Regions from separate parts of the Streptomyces sp. NPDC048566 genome, predicted to be linked through region 2. Evidence: predicted binding sites of a transcription regulator. Region 2 holds the regulator's gene; the other holds the start of a gene.

Region 1 (9,486 bases), on a different contig from region 2:
GCCGGTCCTGGGCCTCCAGCTCGTCGGCCATCAGGTTGATCGTCTGCGCCAGGTCGCCCAGCTCGTCGCGCCGGTCGTCGCGCACCCGCCGGGTGTAGTCGCCGTGCGATATCGACCGGGCCACCGCGTTCATCTCGTCCAGCGGGGCGGTGAGCGAGTGCGCCACGAACTGCGTGATCAGCAGCGTGGCGATCATCGAGAACACCGTGATGAAGCGGATCTCCGTCTTGGTGTGCACCGCGATCATCGACAGGCCCGTGGTGATGAGCACGGAGATGACGACCAGCGCGCCCAGCTTCGTCTTGATCGAGAAGGGCCGCACCCCCGCCCAGCGGCCGGCGCCCGCCCGCCCGCGCCCTCGGTCGCCGAGCCCGCTCATCACATCAACCCCTCAGGAAGGTCCCGGACGCGTTGCCGCCGACGCACCGCCGTCCCGGCGGCCGTCCCGCTCAGGGGTTCGGCGTCTCCAGCGCGTAGCCCACGCCGTGCACCGTGCGGATCCGCTCGGCACCGATCTTGCGGCGCAGCGCCTTGATGTGGCTGTCCACGGTCCGGGTCCCGGACGCGTCGGCCCAGTCCCACACCTCGGCGAGCAACTGCTCGCGCGACAGTACGGCACGCGGGGTGTTCGCGAGGCAGACGAGCAGGTCGAACTCGGTCGGCGTGAGGTGCACGTCCTCGCTGCGCACCCGCACCCGCCGCTGCGCGTGGTCGATCTCCAGCTCGCCGAGCCGCAGGATGCCGCTGCGCGGTGTGGAGGCGGCGACCACCGCGCGCTCCACCCGGCGCAGCAGGACGTGCACCCGCGCGGCGAGTTCGCGCATGGAGAACGGCTTCGTCATGTAGTCGTCGGCGCCCACGCCGAGCCCGACCAGCATGTCGGTCTCGTCGTCGCGCGCGGTGAGCATCAGCACGGGCACCGGGCGGGCGGCCTGCACGCGGCGGCAGACCTCCAGGCCGTCGAAGCCGGGCAGCATGATGTCGAGGATCAGCAGGTCGGGCTGCCATGCCTCGGCGGTGTCCACCGCGGCCGGACCGTCGCCCGCGGTTTGCACGAGGAACCCCTCGGCGCGCAGCCGGGCCGCGATGGCCTCGACGATCGTCGGGTCGTCCTCGACGACCAGCACCCGGCGCTGAGCGCCGGGTGTCGCCGTCGTGCCGTTCTGGGAGGTGTGTGTCTGCTCCATCGCCCGCCCCTGAGTGTGCTTTCCGGAATCCGTGGGGTGATCCCATGACTGCGCTTGACGCTTGAATGATCCGCGTCAGAGAAGCAGGGTACGGGCAGGCGTGGGCCCCCGGCTATCCAGGCCTTACCGCGAGATGCACCACGTCGGGAACGCCCCGGGCAACGGGGATCTCTTCGGTACGGACCTGCTGGAACCCGGCATTCCGCAAGGTTCCTTCAAATTCCGGAGAGGGCTGCGCGGACCACACGGCCAGTACGCCACCGGGCCTCAAAGCCCTTGCGCAGCTTGCCAGTCCCGCCTTCGAGTACAGGTTCGCGTTGTCCTCGGTGACCGTCCAGTCCGGGCCGTTGTCGATGTCGAGGCACAGCGCGTCGAACGTGTCGGAGATCTCACGGAGGCGGGCGACGAGATCCCCCTCGACGATCTCGGTCCGCGGATCGGCGAGCGCCGCGGCCGACACCTCCGCCAGCGGGCCCTCGCGGTGCCAGTCGATGATGGCCCGCTCCCGCTCGACCACCGTGATCCGCCCCCAGCGGTCGTCCGCGGCGGCGTGGGCGAGCGAGAAGCCGACGCCCAGTCCGCCGATCAGCACGCTCGGCTCCGGGCGGCCGTCCAGCGCGTCGCGCGCGGCGTCCACCAGCAGTCGCTCGGAGCGCCCGTCCGAGGTGTCCATCAGGAAGCACCCGTTGGCGATGATCTGCAGCAGCGCGCCGTGGCGCCGCAGCACGACCTCGCCGTACGGGCCCTGGCGCCGGTCGATGACCACGGGGGTGTCGTACGAGGCAGTCATGGCGTCCATCCTGGCATCCGCGCCCGGTGTCCCCGTGCCGCCCCGACGCACGGGGACGCACCCACCCGGACACCCGCCGCAGCCCGCTCCCGGACCCGCGCCCGCCCGGACCTCTGCGCTCCGGGACCCGCGCCCGCCCGGACCTGTGCCCGCCCCGATCTGCGCGGGTGCTGTTGTGAAGTGCCGGGCGCGGGGCACCCGTCGTGCACAGCGGCGGGTGGGACGCCGAACGGCTGGGCGGGGCGGAAGGAGCGCGGCGCGGTGGACGGCAGCGGTATCCGGACGGCCACCGCGGCGGCCGTGCCCCGGGCGGTGCCCGGTCCGGTGCTCCCCGTACCCGTCCGGGTGCGGGCACCTCGCCCCGGCGTCGGCCGGCGCGGCACGGTGCCGACCCCTCCCGGCGTCCCGCGGGGGCGCCGGGCCTTTCTCGGGCGGTCGCCGCTCGGCCGCGCCGGGCGGTCGGTCCGGCGACTGCTGCCGACCCCGCAGCGCACGCCGTTCACCTTCGGATACCTGCTCGTCCTCGCCGCCACCTCCACCGTCGCCGCGCACGCGGCCCCCTCGCTCGTCCGGGCGCTGCATCAGGCGTGCAGCACGGACGTCGCGCACCTCGTGCGGTATCCCGTGGCGGTGCTGTTCGCGAGTGCGCTGTGGATCGCCGGCGGGATCGCCTCGCCGTTCGCCGCCGGGTGCCTGCTCGCGCTGACCGCCCTGGAGCGCCGGATCGGGGGAGGGCGGACGGTCGGCGTCTTCCTGCTCGGTCACCTGGGCGCGACGCTGGCCACCGAGATACCGGTCGGGCTCGCGGTGTGGGCGGGCCGGTTGCCCGGCACGTCCCTGCACCGCTTCGACTACGGCATCAGCTACGGCGCGGCGGCCTGCGCGGGCTCCCTCGCCGGGCTGCTCGCGCCCCGGCTGCGGTGGCCCCTGCTGACCCTTGCCGCCGCGGCCCTCGTGGGGGGCCTGCTCGCGATCGACGACCCGCTGACCAACTGGGGACACCTGACCGCCCTGGCCCTCGGCCTCGCGACCTGGCCGCTCGTACGTCGCGGGAAGTGCGCTCGACCCACCACCGTCCCCCGGCGCCGGTACCCGCTGCGGTGGCGGGCCGGCAGGGGGGCCGACGGCGTACCAGGCCCGCCGCACCGGCGACTGCTCGGCACCAGCACCGGCACGGGCATAGCGCTCCGGCACGGGCTCGCGAACAGGACGGAACCGGCACCGGGACGGATGCCCGCGTCGTCCTGAACCGGCACCGGAACGGGCGCTTGAGCCGAGATCACCCGCACCGGGAACGGCTGCCGGAGCCGAGTCGTCCGTGCCGGCCGCCGACCGCCGACCGCCGACCGCCGACCGCCGACCGCCGACGGGACGCCGGAGTCGAACGCCGACGGGGCGCCGGAGCCGAGTCGTCCGTGCCGGCCGCCGACGGGACGTCCGATGCCCCGCCGCCATGGCCTCGGCGGCGGGTCGGGCCCCCTGCCGGACCCGCTCCCGGCGTCCCTCCGCCACCCTCCTGTCCGGCCGTCCGGCCGTCCGGCCGTCTGCCTCCTCGGGTGCCGCGGACGATGCCCGCCCGCTGTTCCGGAGTGATCGCTCACAGCGAACGCCGGCGCGGGAACATCCGAGGGTCGCCATGCATTGAGTGCACATAGCTCAACTTGTATGCCGAAGGGAAGATCATGGCTTCGACGTCCGCACCACTCACTCTGCCCGTGCTGCCGCTCGACGACGAGGTCGTGCTGCCCGGAATGGTGGTTCCGCTCGATCTGAACGACCCCGATGTACGGGCCGCCGTGGAGGCCGCCCAGGCCGCTGCCCGTGCAACGTCCGGCAAGCCCCAGGTACTCCTGGTCCCGCGCATCGACGGCACGTACGCGGGCACCGGCGTGCTCGGCACCGTCGAACAGGTCGGCCGGCTGGCCGACGGCGACCCGGGAGCGCTGATCCGCGGTCGCGGGCGGGTGCGGGTCGGCGCGGGCACCACCGGCCCCGGTGCGGCGCTCTGGGTCGAGGGCACCCGGGTCGACGAGACCGTCCCCGACCCGCTGCCCGGCCGCGTCGCCGACCTGGTCAAGGAGTACAAGGCCCTGGCCACGAGCTGGCTGCGCAAGCGGGCCGCCTGGCAGGTCGTGGACCGCGTCCAGCAGATCGACGACGTGTCCGCCCTCGCCGACAATTCCGGTTACTCGCCCTTCCTCTCTCTTGAGCAGAAGGTGGAGCTGCTGGAGACCGCCGACCCGGTGGCCCGCCTGAAGCTCGCCACCGAGCAGCTCCGCGAGCACCTCGCCGAGCAGGATGTCGCCGAGTCCATCGCCAAGGACGTCCAGGAGGGCGTCGACAAGCAGCAGCGGGAGTTCCTGCTGCGCCGCCAGCTCGACGCGGTGCGCAAGGAACTGCGCGACCTCAAGGGCGAGGACGGCGAGGAGGAGTCCGACGACTACCGCGCCCGGGTGGAGGCCGCCGACCTTCCGGAGAACGTCCGCGAGGCGGCCCTCAAGGAGGTCGAGAAGCTGGAGCGGTCCAGCGACCAGTCGCCCGAGGGCAGCTGGATCAGGACCTGGCTCGACACCGTCCTCGAACTGCCGTGGAACGAGCGGACCGAGGACCAGTACGACATCCCCGGCGCCCAGGCGCTGCTCGACGCCGAGCACGCCGGCCTGGAGGACGTGAAGGAGCGCATCACCGAGTACCTCGCCGTGCGCAAGCGCCGTGCGGACCGCGGTCTCGGGGTCGTCGGCGGCCGGCGCGGCGGCGCGGTGCTGGCGCTCGTCGGCCCGCCCGGCGTCGGCAAGACCTCGCTGGGCGAGTCCGTCGCGCACGCCATGGGCCGCACGTTCGTCCGGGTCGCCCTCGGCGGCGTCCGCGACGAGGCCGAGATCCGCGGCCACCGCCGTACGTACGTCGGCGCGCTGCCCGGCCGGATCGTGCGGGCGATCAAGGAGGCCGGGTCGATGAACCCGGTGGTCCTGCTCGACGAGATCGACAAGGTCGGCTCCGACTTCCGGGGCGACCCGGCGGCGGCGCTCCTCGAAGTCCTCGACCCGGCGCAGAACCACACCTTCCGCGACCACTACCTGGAGGTCGAACTCGACCTCTCGGACGTGGTGTTCCTCGCGACGGCCAACGTGCTCGAAGCCATCCCGGAGGCCCTGCTCGACCGCATGGAGCTGGTCCGCCTCGACGGCTACACCGAGGACGAGAAGGTCGTCATCGCCCGGGACCACCTGCTGCCCCGGCAGCTGGAGCGGGCCGGACTGGAGAAGGACGAGGTCGTCCTCGACGAGAGCGCGCTGCGCAAGCTGGCCGGGGAGTACACCCGGGAAGCGGGCGTGCGGAACCTGGAGCGGGCCGTCGCCCGGCTGCTGCGCAAGGTCGCGGCCCAGCACGAACTGGGCGAGCGGGAGCTGCCGTTCACGGTGATCGACGCGGACCTGCGCGGACTCGTCGGGCGCCCGCACCACGTGCCGGAGTCCGCCCAGGACCCGGCCGAGCGCCGCACGGCGGTGCCCGGTGTCGCGACCGGCCTCGCCGTCACCGGAGCGGGCGGAGACGTCCTCTTCGTGGAGGCGTCGCTGGCCGACCCGGAGACGGGTGCCGCGGGTCTGACCCTGACCGGTCAGCTCGGGGACGTGATGAAGGAGTCCGCGCAGATCGCGCTGTCGTTCCTGCGCTCGCACGGCGCCGAGCTCGAACTGCCGGTGGGCGACCTGAAGGACCGCGGCGCGCACATCCACTTCCCGGCGGGCGCGGTCCCCAAGGACGGACCGAGCGCGGGCGTCACCATGACGACCGCCCTCGCGTCGCTGCTGTCGGGCCGGCTGGTCCGCACCGACGTGGCCATGACCGGGGAGGTCTCGCTGACCGGCCGCGTGCTGCCCATCGGCGGGGTCAAGCAGAAGCTGCTCGCCGCGCACCGGGCGGGGGTCACGACCGTGATCATCCCCAAGCGCAACGAGGCCGACCTGGACGACGTCCCGGCCGAGGTCCTGGAGAAGCTCGACGTCCACGCCGTCACGGACGTCCGCCAGGTCCTGGAGCTGGCACTGGCGCCGGCGACGAACGGTGCCGTGCCGGAGGTCCCGGTGGCGGCGTGACGGACGCCTCCGGCGGTGAGGGCCCGGGTCCCGTGAGGGAGGCCCGGGCCCTCGCCGTGCGCCGTGCGGTGCGGGGGCCGTCGGGTGCCGCCGCCGGTCCGCGCCCGGCGCCGGTCAGCCGTTGGCGAGGGCCGTCACGCGGTCCAGGGCGCCGTTGAACCGGTCGTGGTCCCCGACGGTCGGGCCGGACGACGTGTACTGCCACATCGTGTAGTAGCCCCAGCCGGCCGGCAGCGTCCCCGGAGCGGTGTCGTAGCGGGCGATCCACAGCGGGTTGGCGGCGGCGAACCCGCCGTAGTTGCCGGTGCACTGGCTCCACCAGCTGGTGGCCGTGTAGATGACCGCGTCCCGTCCGGTGCGCGCCTTGTACCGGGTGAGGAAGCTGCCGATCCAGCCGACCATCGCGCTCGCGGTCTTGCCGTAGCAGGCCGCGCCGTAGGGGTTCCACTCGATGTCGAGCGTGCCCGGGAGCGTCTTGCCGTCCCTGGACCAGCCGCCGCCGTGGTCGACGAAGTAGTCGGCCTGGGCGGCACCGGTCGTGGTGTCGGGGGTCGCGAAGTGGTAGGCGCCGCGGATCATGCCCACGTTGTAGGAGCCGTTGTACTGCTGGGCGAACGAGGGGTTCGTGTAGTACGTCCCCTCGCTCGCCTTCGTGTACGCCCACCGGACGCCGCTGCTCCACAGCGTCGACCAGGCGACGTTGCCCTGGTGGCCGGAGACGTCCACGCCCTCGGTCTGGGCGGCCAGCGCCGGGGCGGGCAGGCCGCCCCGGCCGTCGTGGGCGATGACACCCATGCCCATCCGGGCCGAGCCCCGGGCCGGGACGTCGGCGGCGTCGGCGGTGGCGGGCAGGGTGCAGAGCTGCGAGAACGCGGCGAACAGGGTGGCGACCGCGAGCAGGCGCAGGCGGCGGGCCGTTCCGGATCCGTGCACGGGCATGTGCGTGCCTCCGAAGGGCGAGGGAGCTCCAGTGGAGCCCGGTGGGGGGAGAGCGGGCACGCGCGCCGCGGGGATCGGGTCACCGTCGACCCGGAATGGCGTGTGCATGCCAGCCAAAACGAGTGCCTGACCAAGAAGCTACGCACGTAGACAGCGGCGTGGGAAGAGGGGCCGGACGCTGCCGTTGGTCTACGCCTGCGAAATACTGGCGGAGCTGCGGTAACGGGCTGGTTCCGACGGAAACTTTCAGGATCGGGAAACCGAGTCAGGGGTGCTGACGTGCACGATCACGAGAACGGCGGCGGGCGTCCGGGCCCGCCCGGCGCGGTGGGGCAGGGGGCGGAGGAGCCGGTGGAGCAGGGCGACGGGGTACGCGAGTTCCTCTCCCTGGAGCGCGAGTTGACGCTGTTCCTGCGCCGGGCGCGCGCCAGCCAGGGCGAGATGGCCCGCGAGGTCCACCCCGACCTGGAGTCCGCCGCGTACGGACTGCTGGTCCGGCTCGACGAGTGCGGGCGCCAGCGCGCCACCGAACTCGCCGCCTACATCGGCGTCGGCAAGGCCACCATGTCCCGGCAGTTGCGCGCTCTGGAGGAGCTGGGCCTGGTCGCCCGCGAACCCGACCCCGCCGACGGCCGCGCCTGGCTCGTCCACCTCACCGACGAGGGGCGCGGTCGCGTCACCAGTGTCCGCGAGGCCCGCCGCGCCCGCTACGTGCGTCAACTCGCCCACTGGGACCAGGACGAGGTCGCCGAACTCGCCCGGCTGCTGCACCAGTTGAACTCGGGCATGGAGAAGTGAGGGGAGCGGCGACGGTCTCCCGCGCCGCTCACAGCTGCACGAACACCGCCGTCGCGTCGTCGTGCGTCTTGCCCCGGCCCGGCGACCGCTTCGCCGCCTCCGCGCGCTCCAGCGTGCGGACCCGCTCCACCAGCGCCGCCGGGCCCTCCTTGCGCACCAGCCCGAACAGGTCGGTCCAGTCGCCCTCGTGGAACCGCTCCACCCAGCGGGCGGCGCCGTCGGTGAGGGCGGTCAGGGCGTGCACCGCCTCGCGGGGGAAGGTGCCCGTCACCGCGCGGGCGGCCACGGCCGGATCGGCCGCGGCGGTGAAGAAACCGCCCTCCCTGTTGCGGACCGTGGCGTCGGCCACCTCGTCCGATACGAGCGAGGCCCGCGGCACCCGGGAGAGCCGGTCGTCGAGCAGGGCGGTGACCTCGCCGGCGGGGGACTCCACCAGCAGGAGGGAGTCGGAGAGGACCAGGTACTCGACCTCCGCGGCCGACCAACGCGCGAGGGCGACGGTCGCCTGAGGCGTCCTCGGGTGAGAAAGGTCACAGGTCGCGGCATGGGCCCCGGCGACCCTGCGGATGCCCTCGGCCAGCACCTCACGCAGCGGCACATCGCCCTGCGAAACGGATAGTTCGGTCAGTGCGCCGCCCAGCCGTGCGGTGAACCAGGCCACCGTGTGCCGGCAGCCGTAGCCGCTCCGGGGCGGCGTCACCCCGTCCAGCACCACCAAGGCGCCGCCCTGTCCTGAAGCGGGAACTCCGACCGCCGCGAAGTCCTCGTTGGGGCGGGCCGGGTCGCCGGGCTCCGACACGAGTTCAGTGCGCATCCGGCCAGTCTGCACGACCCTTTCACAAGGCTCACCAAAGGTCGGCAAGCGTCGCCGAACTCCTGCCGTCCACCGGGCCGGACGCCGGGTTTGCCATGGAATGATCGACTCCCGGAAGGCGTGGCGGCGCATCCTGCCAAAGGCGGGTCCCGACGTCCAACCGGCCCACCGCGCGGGCCCCTCGCGGGTGCCGGAGGAACTTGCCCGCCAACTCCCCTCCGGGGTTCACTCCTTCGGGTGGCGGCCCGGACGATGCAGGACCACCGCCCACCGGCACTGGGAGGGTCGGGAGCCGTACGGGCGGACGCCCCGATCGACCGGATGTCACCCGGACCCCGGATGGGTACACGAGTCAGGAATGCGAGCACCGGTGCAGAAGACGCGGCCGAGGCGCACAGGCAAGAAGACGGTCTCCGGCTCCACGGAGGGCGGCGCCGTCGGCGACGCCACCGGCTCCGCGGGCCGCGGCAGGACCGCCCACGTACGCAACCGGCTCATCGTCGCGGTGGCCGTCGTCGCGGCCGCCGTCGCCGGAGCAGGGGCCCCCACGGTGCTGGCCGCCTCGCGGCAACTGAACGACTCCCAGAACCTGGTGACGCTCTCCCAGCGCACCCAGCAGGCGCTCACGCTCGCCCACTCGCTGGCCGACGAGCGCGACGACGTCACCGCCTACGTCGCCGCAGGCCGCCCCAAGTCCAAGGCCCCCTCCGAGCAGCGCAGCGCCCGGGTGGACCGCCAGGTCGACGAACTGCGCGCGGACGAGGACGCCCCCGCCGCGCTCCGCGAGGACCTCGACGCGATCGCCGCCCTGCGGCGCGCGGCCCTGACCGGGAAGAGCTCCGCCCTCGCGGCGCACCGGGC
Region 2 (9,486 bases):
GCTCCTCCATCCACATCCGCGCGCCGCCGGCGCCGCAGCAGAAGCCGCGCTCCTTGTGGCGGTGCATCTCCTGCTGGCGCAGGCCCGGGACGGCGGACATGATCTCGCGCGGCGGCGTGTAGACCTTGTTGTGGCGGCCCAGGTAGCACGGGTCGTGGTAGGTGATGAGGCCCTCGACCGGGGTGACCGGCAGCAGCTTGCCCTCGTCGATGAGGTGCTGGAGCAGCTGGGTGTGGTGGATGACCTCGTAGTCGCCGCCGAGCTGCGGGTACTCGTTGCCGAGGGTGTTGAGGCAGTGCGGGCAGGTGGCGACGATCTTCTTGGCCGACGCGGGCTTCCTGGACTCCGCCGTGACCTTGCCGTCGTCGTCCATCTCCTCGCCGAAGGCGGCGTTGAGGGACATGACGTTCTCCATGCCGAGCTCCTGGAACAGGGGCTCGTTGCCGAGGCGGCGGGCGGAGTCGCCGGTGCACTTCTCGTCGCCGCCCATGATCGCGAACGTGACGCCCGCCATGTGCAGCAGCTCCGCGAAGGCCTTGGTGGTCTTCTTGGCGCGGTCCTCCAGGGCGCCGGCGCAGCCGACCCAGTAGAGGTACTCGACCTCGGTGAGGTCCTCGATGTCGCGGCCGACGACCGGGATCTCGAAGTCGACCTCCTTGGTCCACTCCAGGCGCTGCTTCTTCGCCAGGCCCCAGGGGTTGCCCTTCTTCTCCAGGTTCTTGAGCATCGTGCCCGCCTCGGACGGGAACGCGCTCTCGATCATCACCTGGTAGCGGCGCATGTCGACGATGTGGTCGATGTGCTCGATGTCGACCGGGCACTGCTCGACGCAGGCGCCGCAGGTGGTGCAGGACCACAGGACGTCCGGGTCGATGACGCCGTTCTCCTCGGCGGTGCCGATCAGCGGGCGCTCGGCCTCGGCGAGAGCGGCCGCGGGGACGTCCTTGAGCTGCTCCTCGGAGGCCTTCTCCTCGCCCTCCATGGTCTTGCCGCCGCCGGCCAGCAGGTAGGGCGCCTTGGCGTGCGCGTGGTCGCGCAGCGACATGATCAGCAGCTTCGGGGAGAGCGGCTTGCCGGTGTTCCAGGCGGGGCACTGCGACTGGCAGCGGCCGCACTCGGTGCAGGTGGAGAAGTCGAGCAGGCCCTTCCAGGAGAACTGCTCGACCTGGGAGACGCCGAAGACGTCGTCCTCGCCGGGGTCGGTGAAGTCGATGGGCTCGCCGCCGCTGGTCATCGGGAGCAGCTCGCCTAGGGCGGTCGCGCCCTTGGCGTCGCGCTTGAACCAGATGTTGGGGAAGGCGAGGAAGCGGTGCCAGGCGACACCCATGTTGGTGTTCAGGCCGACGGTGATGGCCCAGCCCATGGTGACGCCGAGCTTGATCATGGCGGTCAGGTAGACCAGGGTCTGCAGGGTGCCGAGGCTCAGCCCGTGGAAGGCGGCGACCAGGGGGTACGAGGCCCAGTAGGCGGCCTCGTAGTGGTCGACGCCGTGCAGGGCGCCCTCCAGGCCGCGCAGCGTCATGATGGCGAGGCCGATGACGAGGATGACGCCCTCGACGAAGTACGCCTGGCCGGTCTTGGAGCCCGCGAAGCGGGACTTGCGGCCCGGCCTGGTGGGCCGGTTCAGCTGCCGGATCACGATCAGCACGAGGATGCCGAGGGTCGTGAACAGCGCGATGAACTCGGTGTAGAACTCGTAGGGCAGCCAGCCGCCGAGGACCGGGAGGGTCCAGTCGGCCTGGAACAGCTGACCGTAGGCGTTGACGATGGTCAGGCCCAGGGTCAGGAAGCCGACGGCGACGAACCAGTGCGCGACGCCGATGATCCCCCACCGGTTCATCCGGGTGTGGCCGACGAACTCCTTGGCCAGCGTGGCGGTGCGGGCCTTCCAGTCGTCGGTGCGGCTGCCGGCGGGGACGGGCTGGCCGAGCTTGATGAACCGGTAGATCTGCGCGACGGCCCGCGCGATCAGCGCGACGCCGACCACGGTCAGGACCAGCGACACGACGATCGCGGCGAGTTGCATTCGGGGGCTCCTCGGGCCTGCGAGGTGTTCTTCGAGGGTCGCCTCGAAGTGATTACTAAGCGGTAACTTATGCAGTCCGTCTGAGACTACCCACTTCTTCCGCCGCACTGTAGTCAGGGGCGCGGTGATCTGCGTCGCTGAGGCAGACCTGAGTGGACGCGTCGCGGGCGGCCGGGCGATGTGCCCCGGCCGTCGCGCGGCTCCGGCGCGGGGACGAGTAAACCCGATCGTGTTATTCAGACAATACTGTGACAAGTACCCCTAAATTAGCGATGTGCTGTACGGAATCGCGGCCGCCACGGCCGCCCTGCTCCTGACCGCCGCGCTCTCGGCGCTGCTGCGGTCGCTCGCGCTGCGCCCGGGTGCGGCCGGCGGGCCGGGGCTCCTCGCCGGCCGCACCCGGCCCCGACCGCCCGGCCGGGAGCGGCGGGTGCCGCCGCTCGGCGGGCTCGCCGTGGCGGGCGCGACGGCGCTCGTCGGCTGCGCCGGGGACTGGACCGGTGCCGCCCCGCTCGGCGCCCAGACGAGCCGGCTGCTGGTCGCCGCCCTGGTCGTCGCCCTGGCCGGCCTCGCCGCCGACCTGCTGCCCGTGCCGCCCCCGCTGCGGCTGACCGCCGTCGCCGGCGCCGCCGTCCTGGCCGTGCCCTACGACGCGCTGGGCGTGCCCGGCGGTGTGCTCGCCGCCGGCTGGATCGTGTGCGTCACCCGGGCCTTCCGCTCGCTGGACCAGTCCGACGGGGTGCTCGGGACCGTCGGGGTGATCACCGCCTTCGCGCTCGGCGGATGCGCCACGGCCGAGGTCATGGACGGGCTCGCGGCGCTGCTCAGCGTGCTGGCCGCCGCGCTCGCCGGGTTCCTGATGCACGGCTGGCCGCCGGCCCGGATCGCGGCGGGCCGCTGCGGGTCCCAGTTCGCCGGGTTCGTGCTGGCCTCGGCGGCCGTGCTCGTGCACGCGGAGCGGCCCGCCGGGTCCGGTCTCGCCGCCGGGTTCGCGCTGACGGCGCTGGTCACCGTCGATGCCGCCTTCGTCCTGGTCTCCCGGCGGCGCGCCGGGCGGCCGGTGCTGCGGTCCGCGCCCGACCATCTCGCGCACCGGCTGCGCCGGGCCGGGCTCACCCGGCAGGGCGTCGTCGTCGTCACCGGGCTCGCCGCGTTCGCGGGTGCGCTCGTCGGGCTGTTCATCGATCTCGGCTGGCTCGGGGCCGCGGCGGCCTGGTGGCCGGCCGGCGCCGTCCTGGCCGCCGCGGTGGCGGGTGCCGTCCGGCCGGGTCCCCGGGCGCGCCGCGCCGGCCCGGGACCCCGATCCCGTACGCATGCGATTCCGCAGCCCGGGGGACCCGTCGCGGGAGGCGTGCGCCGTCCCGCCGACCCCCCCGGCGCCGTGCGGGAGGCCGCGGACGGGCCGGTGAAAATCCCCTAGCTCGCTGTGAGACGTGCAGGTCGGGGGCATCCTGCGCGTAAGGAGCGGATAAGAGTTGAGCCTCCACGACTCATGTCTGTTGACCGAGCGGCGGACGTCGTGCACACTTGAGCCTGTTCCACTCAAGTCATTGTTGGAGGAATCGAAATGGCACGTGCGGTCGGCATCGACCTGGGCACGACTAACTCCGTCGTCAGCGTTCTGGAGGGCGGCGAGCCCACCGTCATCACCAACGCCGAGGGCGCCAGGACCACGCCGTCCGTCGTCGCCTTCGCGAAGAACGGTGAGGTGCTCGTCGGCGAGGTCGCCAAGCGCCAGGCGGTCACGAACGTGGACCGGACCATCCGTTCCGTGAAGCGTCACATGGGCACGGACTGGACGATCGAGCTCGACGGCAAGAGCTTCAACCCGCAGCAGATGAGCGCCTTCATCCTGCAGAAGCTGAAGCGCGACGCCGAGGCGTACCTGGGCGAGAAGGTGGCCGACGCGGTCATCACCGTCCCGGCGTACTTCAACGACTCCGAGCGCCAGGCGACGAAGGAGGCCGGTGAGATCGCGGGCCTGAACGTCCTGCGCATCGTGAACGAGCCGACCGCCGCCGCCCTGGCGTACGGCCTCGACAAGGACGACCAGACCATCCTCGTCTTCGACCTCGGCGGCGGCACGTTCGACGTGTCCCTGCTGGAGATCGGTGACGGCGTCGTCGAGGTGAAGGCGACCAACGGCGACAACCACCTCGGTGGTGACGACTGGGACCAGCGCGTCATGGACTACCTGGTCAAGCAGTTCCAGGCCGGTCACGGCGTGGACCTGTCCAAGGACAAGATGGCCCTCCAGCGCCTCCGCGAGGCCGCGGAGAAGGCCAAGATCGAGCTGTCCTCGTCCACCGAGACCACGATCAACCTGCCCTACATCACGGCGTCCGCCGAGGGCCCGCTGCACCTGGACGAGAAGCTCACGCGCGCCCAGTTCCAGCAGCTGACGGCCGACCTGCTGGAGCGCTGCAAGACGCCGTTCCACAACGTCATCAAGGACGCGGGCATCCAGCTGTCCGAGATCGACCACGTCGTCCTCGTCGGCGGCTCCACCCGCATGCCGGCCGTCGCCGAGCTCGTCAAGGAGCTGACCGGCGGCAACGAGGCCAACAAGGGCGTGAACCCGGACGAGGTCGTCGCCATCGGCGCCGCCCTGCAGGCCGGTGTCCTCAAGGGCGAGGTCAAGGACGTCCTGCTCCTCGACGTCACCCCGCTGTCCCTCGGCATCGAGACCAAGGGAGGGATCATGACCAAGCTCATCGAGCGCAACACCACGATCCCGACCAAGCGGTCCGAGATCTTCACGACGGCCGAGGACAACCAGCCGTCCGTGCAGATCCAGGTCTACCAGGGCGAGCGCGAGATCGCGGCGTACAACAAGAAGCTCGGCATGTTCGAGCTGACCGGTCTGCCGCCGGCCCCCCGGGGCGTCCCGCAGATCGAGGTCGCCTTCGACATCGACGCCAACGGCATCATGCACGTGACCGCGAAGGACCTCGGCACGGGCAAGGAGCAGAAGATGACCGTCACCGGCGGCTCCTCGCTGCCGAAGGACGAGGTCGACCGGATGCGCCAGGAGGCCGAGAAGTACGCGGAGGAGGACCACGCCCGCCGCGAGGCCGCCGAGAGCCGCAACCAGGGCGAGCAGCTCGTCTACCAGACGGAGAAGTTCCTCAAGGACAACGAGGACAAGGTCCCCGGCGAGGTCAAGACCGAGGTCGAGGCGTCCGTCGAGGAGCTGAAGACCGCGCTCAAGGGCGAGGACACCGCCGAGATCCGCACCGCCACCGAGAAGGTCGCCGCCGTCTCGCAGAAGCTGGGCCAGGCCATGTACGCCGACGCCCAGGCCGCGCAGGCCGCGGGCGGCGACGCCCCGGGCGCCGAGGCCCCGAAGGCCGACGGCGGTGACGAGGACGTCGTCGACGCCGAGATCGTCGACGAGGACCGCAAGGACGGTGCCGCGTGACGGAGGAGACCCCGGGCTTCGACGAGCAGCCCGACGTCCCCTCCGGCGCCACCTCCGACGACGCCGATCCGCAGTCCGCCACCCCCTCTGCGGAGGGGGCGGCGGCCCCGGACGGGGACGACAGCGCACAGTTGACCGCCCTGACGGCGCAGCTGGACCAGGCACGCACCGGTCTCACCGAGCGGACCGCCGACCTCCAGCGGCTCCAGGCCGAGTTCCAGAACTACCGCCGCCGCGTCGAGCGTGACCGGATCGCGGTCAAGGAGATCGCCGTGGCGAACCTCCTGACCGAGCTGCTGCCGGTGCTCGACGACATCGGCCGCGCGCGGGACCACGGCGAACTCGTCGGCGGATTCAAGTCCGTCGGGGAGTCCCTGGAGACCGTCGCGGCCAAGATGGGGCTCCAGCAGTTCGGCAAGGAGGGCGAGCCCTTCGACCCGACGATCCACGAGGCCCTGATGCACTCGTACGCGCCGGACGTCACCGAGACGACGTGCGTGGCGATTCTGCAGCCGGGGTATCGCTTCGGCGAGCGCACCATCCGCCCCGCGCGGGTGGCCGTCGCCGAGCCGCAGCCCGGGGCGCAGACGGTCAAGGCCGAGGAGTCGGCCGAGACGGTCGAGGACAAGGAGAGCGGTGGCCCGGACGAGGGCTGAGCTTGACAGCGGAAGGAAGGAGGGACGTCGGGGATGAGCACCAAGGACTTCATCGAGAAGGACTTCTACAAGGTCCTCGGCGTCCCCAAGGACGCCACCGAGGCCGAGATCAAGAAGGCGTACCGGAAGCTCGCCCGCGAGAACCATCCGGACGCCAACAAGGGCAACGTCAAGGCCGAGGAGCGCTTCAAGGAGATCTCCGAGGCGAACGACGTCCTCGGTGACCCCAAGAAGCGCAAGGAGTACGACGAGGCCCGCGCCCTCTTCGGCAACGGCGGCTTCCGCCCGGGGCCCGGCGCGGGCGGCGGCAACTTCAACTTCGACCTGGGCGACCTCTTCGGAGGCGCCCCCCAGGGCGGACAGGGCGGCCAGGCCGGCGGCTTCGGCGGCGGCATCGGCGACGTCTTCGGCGGCCTGTTCAACCGCGGCGGCGCCGGTACGGGCACCCGTACCCAGCCCCGGCGCGGCCAGGACATCGACACCGAGGTCACGCTGAGCTTCACCGAGGCGGTGGACGGCGCGACCGTTCCGCTGCGCATGACCTCGCAGGCACCCTGCAAGGCGTGCTCGGGCACCGGCGACGCCAACGGCACACCGCGCGTGTGCCCGACCTGCGTCGGCACCGGGCAGGTGGCCCGGGGCTCGGGCGGTGGCTTCTCGCTCACCGACCCGTGCCCGGACTGCAAGGGCCGCGGCCTGATCTCGGAGAACCCCTGCGAGGTCTGCAAGGGCAGCGGCCGTGCCAAGTCGTCCCGGACCATGCAGGTCCGGATTCCGGCGGGCGTCAGCGACGGCCAGCGGATCCGGCTGCGGGGCAAGGGCGCTCCCGGCGAGCGCGGCGGACCCTCCGGCGACCTGTACGTCACCGTCCACGTCGACACCCACCCGGTCTTCGGCCGCAAGGGCGACAACCTGACCGTCACGGTGCCCGTCACCTTCACGGAGGCGGCGCTCGGCGGGGAGGTGAAGGTACCCACCCTGGGCGGGCCCGCGGTGACCCTGAAGCTGCCGCCGGGCACACCCAACGGACGCACCATGCGGGCCCGCGGCAAGGGCGCGGTCCGCAAGGACGGCACCCGGGGCGACCTCCTCGTCACCGTCGAGGTGGCGGTGCCCCAGGACGTGTCGGGCAAGGCTCGCGACGCGCTGGAGGCGTATCGCGAGGCGACCGCGGGTGAGGACCCGCGGGCGGAGCTGTTCCAGGCCGCGAAGGGAGCATGACGGAGCCATGGACACCACCGGTCGGCGGCGCAATCCGTACGAACTGACCGAGGAGACGCCGGTCTACGTCATCTCGGTGGCCGCCCAGCTCTCCGGACTGCATCCGCAGACCCTGCGTCAGTACGACCGGCTCGGCCTGGTCTCCCCCGACCGCACCCCCGGCCGGGGCCGCCGCTACTCGGCTCGCGACATCGAACTGCTGCGCACCGTCCAGCAGTTGTCGCAGGACGAGGGCATCAACCTGGCCGGCATCAAGCGCATCATCGAGCTGGAGAACCAGGTGGCGGCGCTCCAGTCCCGGGTCGCCGAGCTCCAGTCGGCCCTGGAGGGCGCCGCGGTGGCCATGCAGCAGCGCGAGGCCGCGGTGCACGCCTCCTACCGGCGGGACCTGGTCCCGTACCAGGAGGTCCAGCAGACGAGCGCCCTGGTGGTCTGGCGTCCCAAGCGGTCGCCGGACCAGTGACCGTGACACCCGGGAGGGGCCCGGAGGCAACGGCCTCCGGGCCCCTCCCGCGTGTGCGCGCCCCGGGGCCCCGGCTCTCCCGTCTCCGGCGTCCGCCGCTCTCGTGTCCCCCTCCCGGCTGCCGGCTCCCGGCTCTCCCGAGGTCTCGGGGCCCGGTGTGCGCGGACTCACTCCGTGACCGTTTCCGATCGATGACGGACCGGATGGCTTGATCCTGACGTTCCGGACGGAATCGGTGGTTTGGTCGCTTTCGCGGTGCCGGATCGGGCCGCGGTGCCGAGGGGCGTTTCCGCCGGGGAAACGGGTGCGGGGCGGCCCGTCCTCCGGGCTCCCGTGCACCTCAACGGCGGTCGGCGCGGCGGCGGGTGGACCGTCGCGGGACGCGCCGCCACCGCGTCGGTGTGGATGACGGAAGGTGAAGCTGAGGGGATTGCCGGAACGTTGGGCGTAACCTCTTCCCACAGTGTTCACTTGTGGAACACGGAACGCTGTTGCCATCTCGTTAAGTGGCTACTCCTTGACGCTGAGGTGATCGCCGCGTTGGCTTTCAGCCACCTGGGTCGCAATGCTGCAACCTCGCCCGGAAGGCACCTGATGTGAACACTCGTAACACCGGTCTCCGCCGTACCGTCATAGCCCTGACCTCGTCCGCCGTCGCCCTCTCCCTCGCGGGCTGCGGTGTCGTGGACGGGATCGGTGGGAGCGACGCCAAGGCCAGCCCCACGAAGGGCGACGACATCACGGTCGGGCTGCTCCTTCCGGAGAAGGAGAACACCCGTTACGAGAAGTTCGACTATCCGATCATCAAGGAACAGGTCGAGAAGCTCACCGAGGGCAAGGGCGAGGTCGAGTACGCCAACGCCGACCAGGACGCGGCCAAGCAGCTCACCCAGTTGCAGGGGATGATCGACGACAAGGTCGACGTCATCCTCGTGGACGCGGTCGACTCGAAGTCGATCGCCAAGGGCGTCGAGAAGGCCAAGGCGGCGGGCATTCCCGTCATCGCCTACGACCGGCTGGCGCAGGGCCCGATCGACGCGTACATCTCCTTCGACAACGAACTGGTCGGCGAGGTCCAGGGCAAGGCCCTGGTCGGCGCGCTCGGCAGCAACTCCGCGTCGAAGAAGATCATCATGATGAACGGCGCGACGACCGACCCGAACGCCGCGCAGTTCAAGGCCGGAGCCATCTCCGAGCTGAAGGACAAGGTGATCGTCGCGGCCACGTACGACACCAAGGAGTGGAAGCCGGCCAACGCCGCGGCCAACATGGAGGAGGCCATCCAGAAGGTCGGCCTCGACAACATCGCCGGCGTGTACTCCGCCAACGACGGCATCGCCGGCGCGGTCATCGACACCCTCAAGAGCGCGGGCGCCTCCAAGGTCCCGCCGGTCACCGGCCAGGACGCCGAACTCGTCGCCGTCCAGCGCATCATCAAGGGCGACCAGTTCATGAGCGTGTACAAGTCGTACCCGCAGGAGGCCAGCGCGGCGGCGGAGATGGCGGTCGCCCGCGTCCAGGGCCGCTCCATCGAGTTCGACGCGCTGACCCGCGACAAGGTCAGCAGCCCGACGAACAAGGACATCCCGGCGCAGCTCGTGCCCGTGGTCGACCTCACCGCGGACAACATCCAGGACACCGTGCTCCAGGACGACATCTACACCGTGAAGCAGATCTGCACCGCCCCGTACAAGGCGGC

The links. The regulator HspR, encoded in region 2, represses chaperone genes until heat shock. The targets are predictions, from matches to a motif close to TTGAGNNNNNNNNNCTCAA.
Region 1: a site for HspR is predicted at 3,619-3,637, ahead of lon (endopeptidase La). Genes of this name have one in related genera too.

What each region holds. Positions count from the first base shown of each region.
Region 1 covers NZ_JBICWL010000008.1:91,782-101,267, forward strand. Annotated here, with positions in the region: gene ACGFS9_RS15740 (ATP-binding protein) at 1-379, opposite strand, end outside; gene ACGFS9_RS15745 (response regulator transcription factor) at 450-1,187, opposite strand; gene ACGFS9_RS15750 (spermidine synthase) at 1,300-1,977, opposite strand; gene ACGFS9_RS15755 (rhomboid-like protein) at 2,239-3,225, shown strand; gene lon (endopeptidase La) at 3,660-6,074, shown strand; gene ACGFS9_RS15765 (lysozyme) at 6,189-7,013, opposite strand; gene ACGFS9_RS15770 (MarR family winged helix-turn-helix transcriptional regulator) at 7,293-7,811, shown strand; gene ACGFS9_RS15775 (protein phosphatase 2C domain-containing protein) at 7,840-8,625, opposite strand; gene ACGFS9_RS15780 (nitrate- and nitrite sensing domain-containing protein) at 8,984-9,486, shown strand, end outside.
Region 2 covers NZ_JBICWL010000004.1:394,857-404,342, forward strand. Annotated here, with positions in the region: gene ACGFS9_RS10665 ((Fe-S)-binding protein) at 1-2,026, opposite strand, end outside; gene ACGFS9_RS10670 (MraY family glycosyltransferase) at 2,301-3,446, shown strand; gene dnaK (molecular chaperone DnaK) at 3,594-5,447, shown strand; gene grpE (nucleotide exchange factor GrpE) at 5,444-6,103, shown strand; gene dnaJ (molecular chaperone DnaJ) at 6,137-7,324, shown strand; gene ACGFS9_RS10690 (heat shock protein transcriptional repressor HspR) at 7,332-7,787, shown strand; gene ACGFS9_RS10695 (sugar ABC transporter substrate-binding protein) at 8,384-9,486, shown strand, end outside.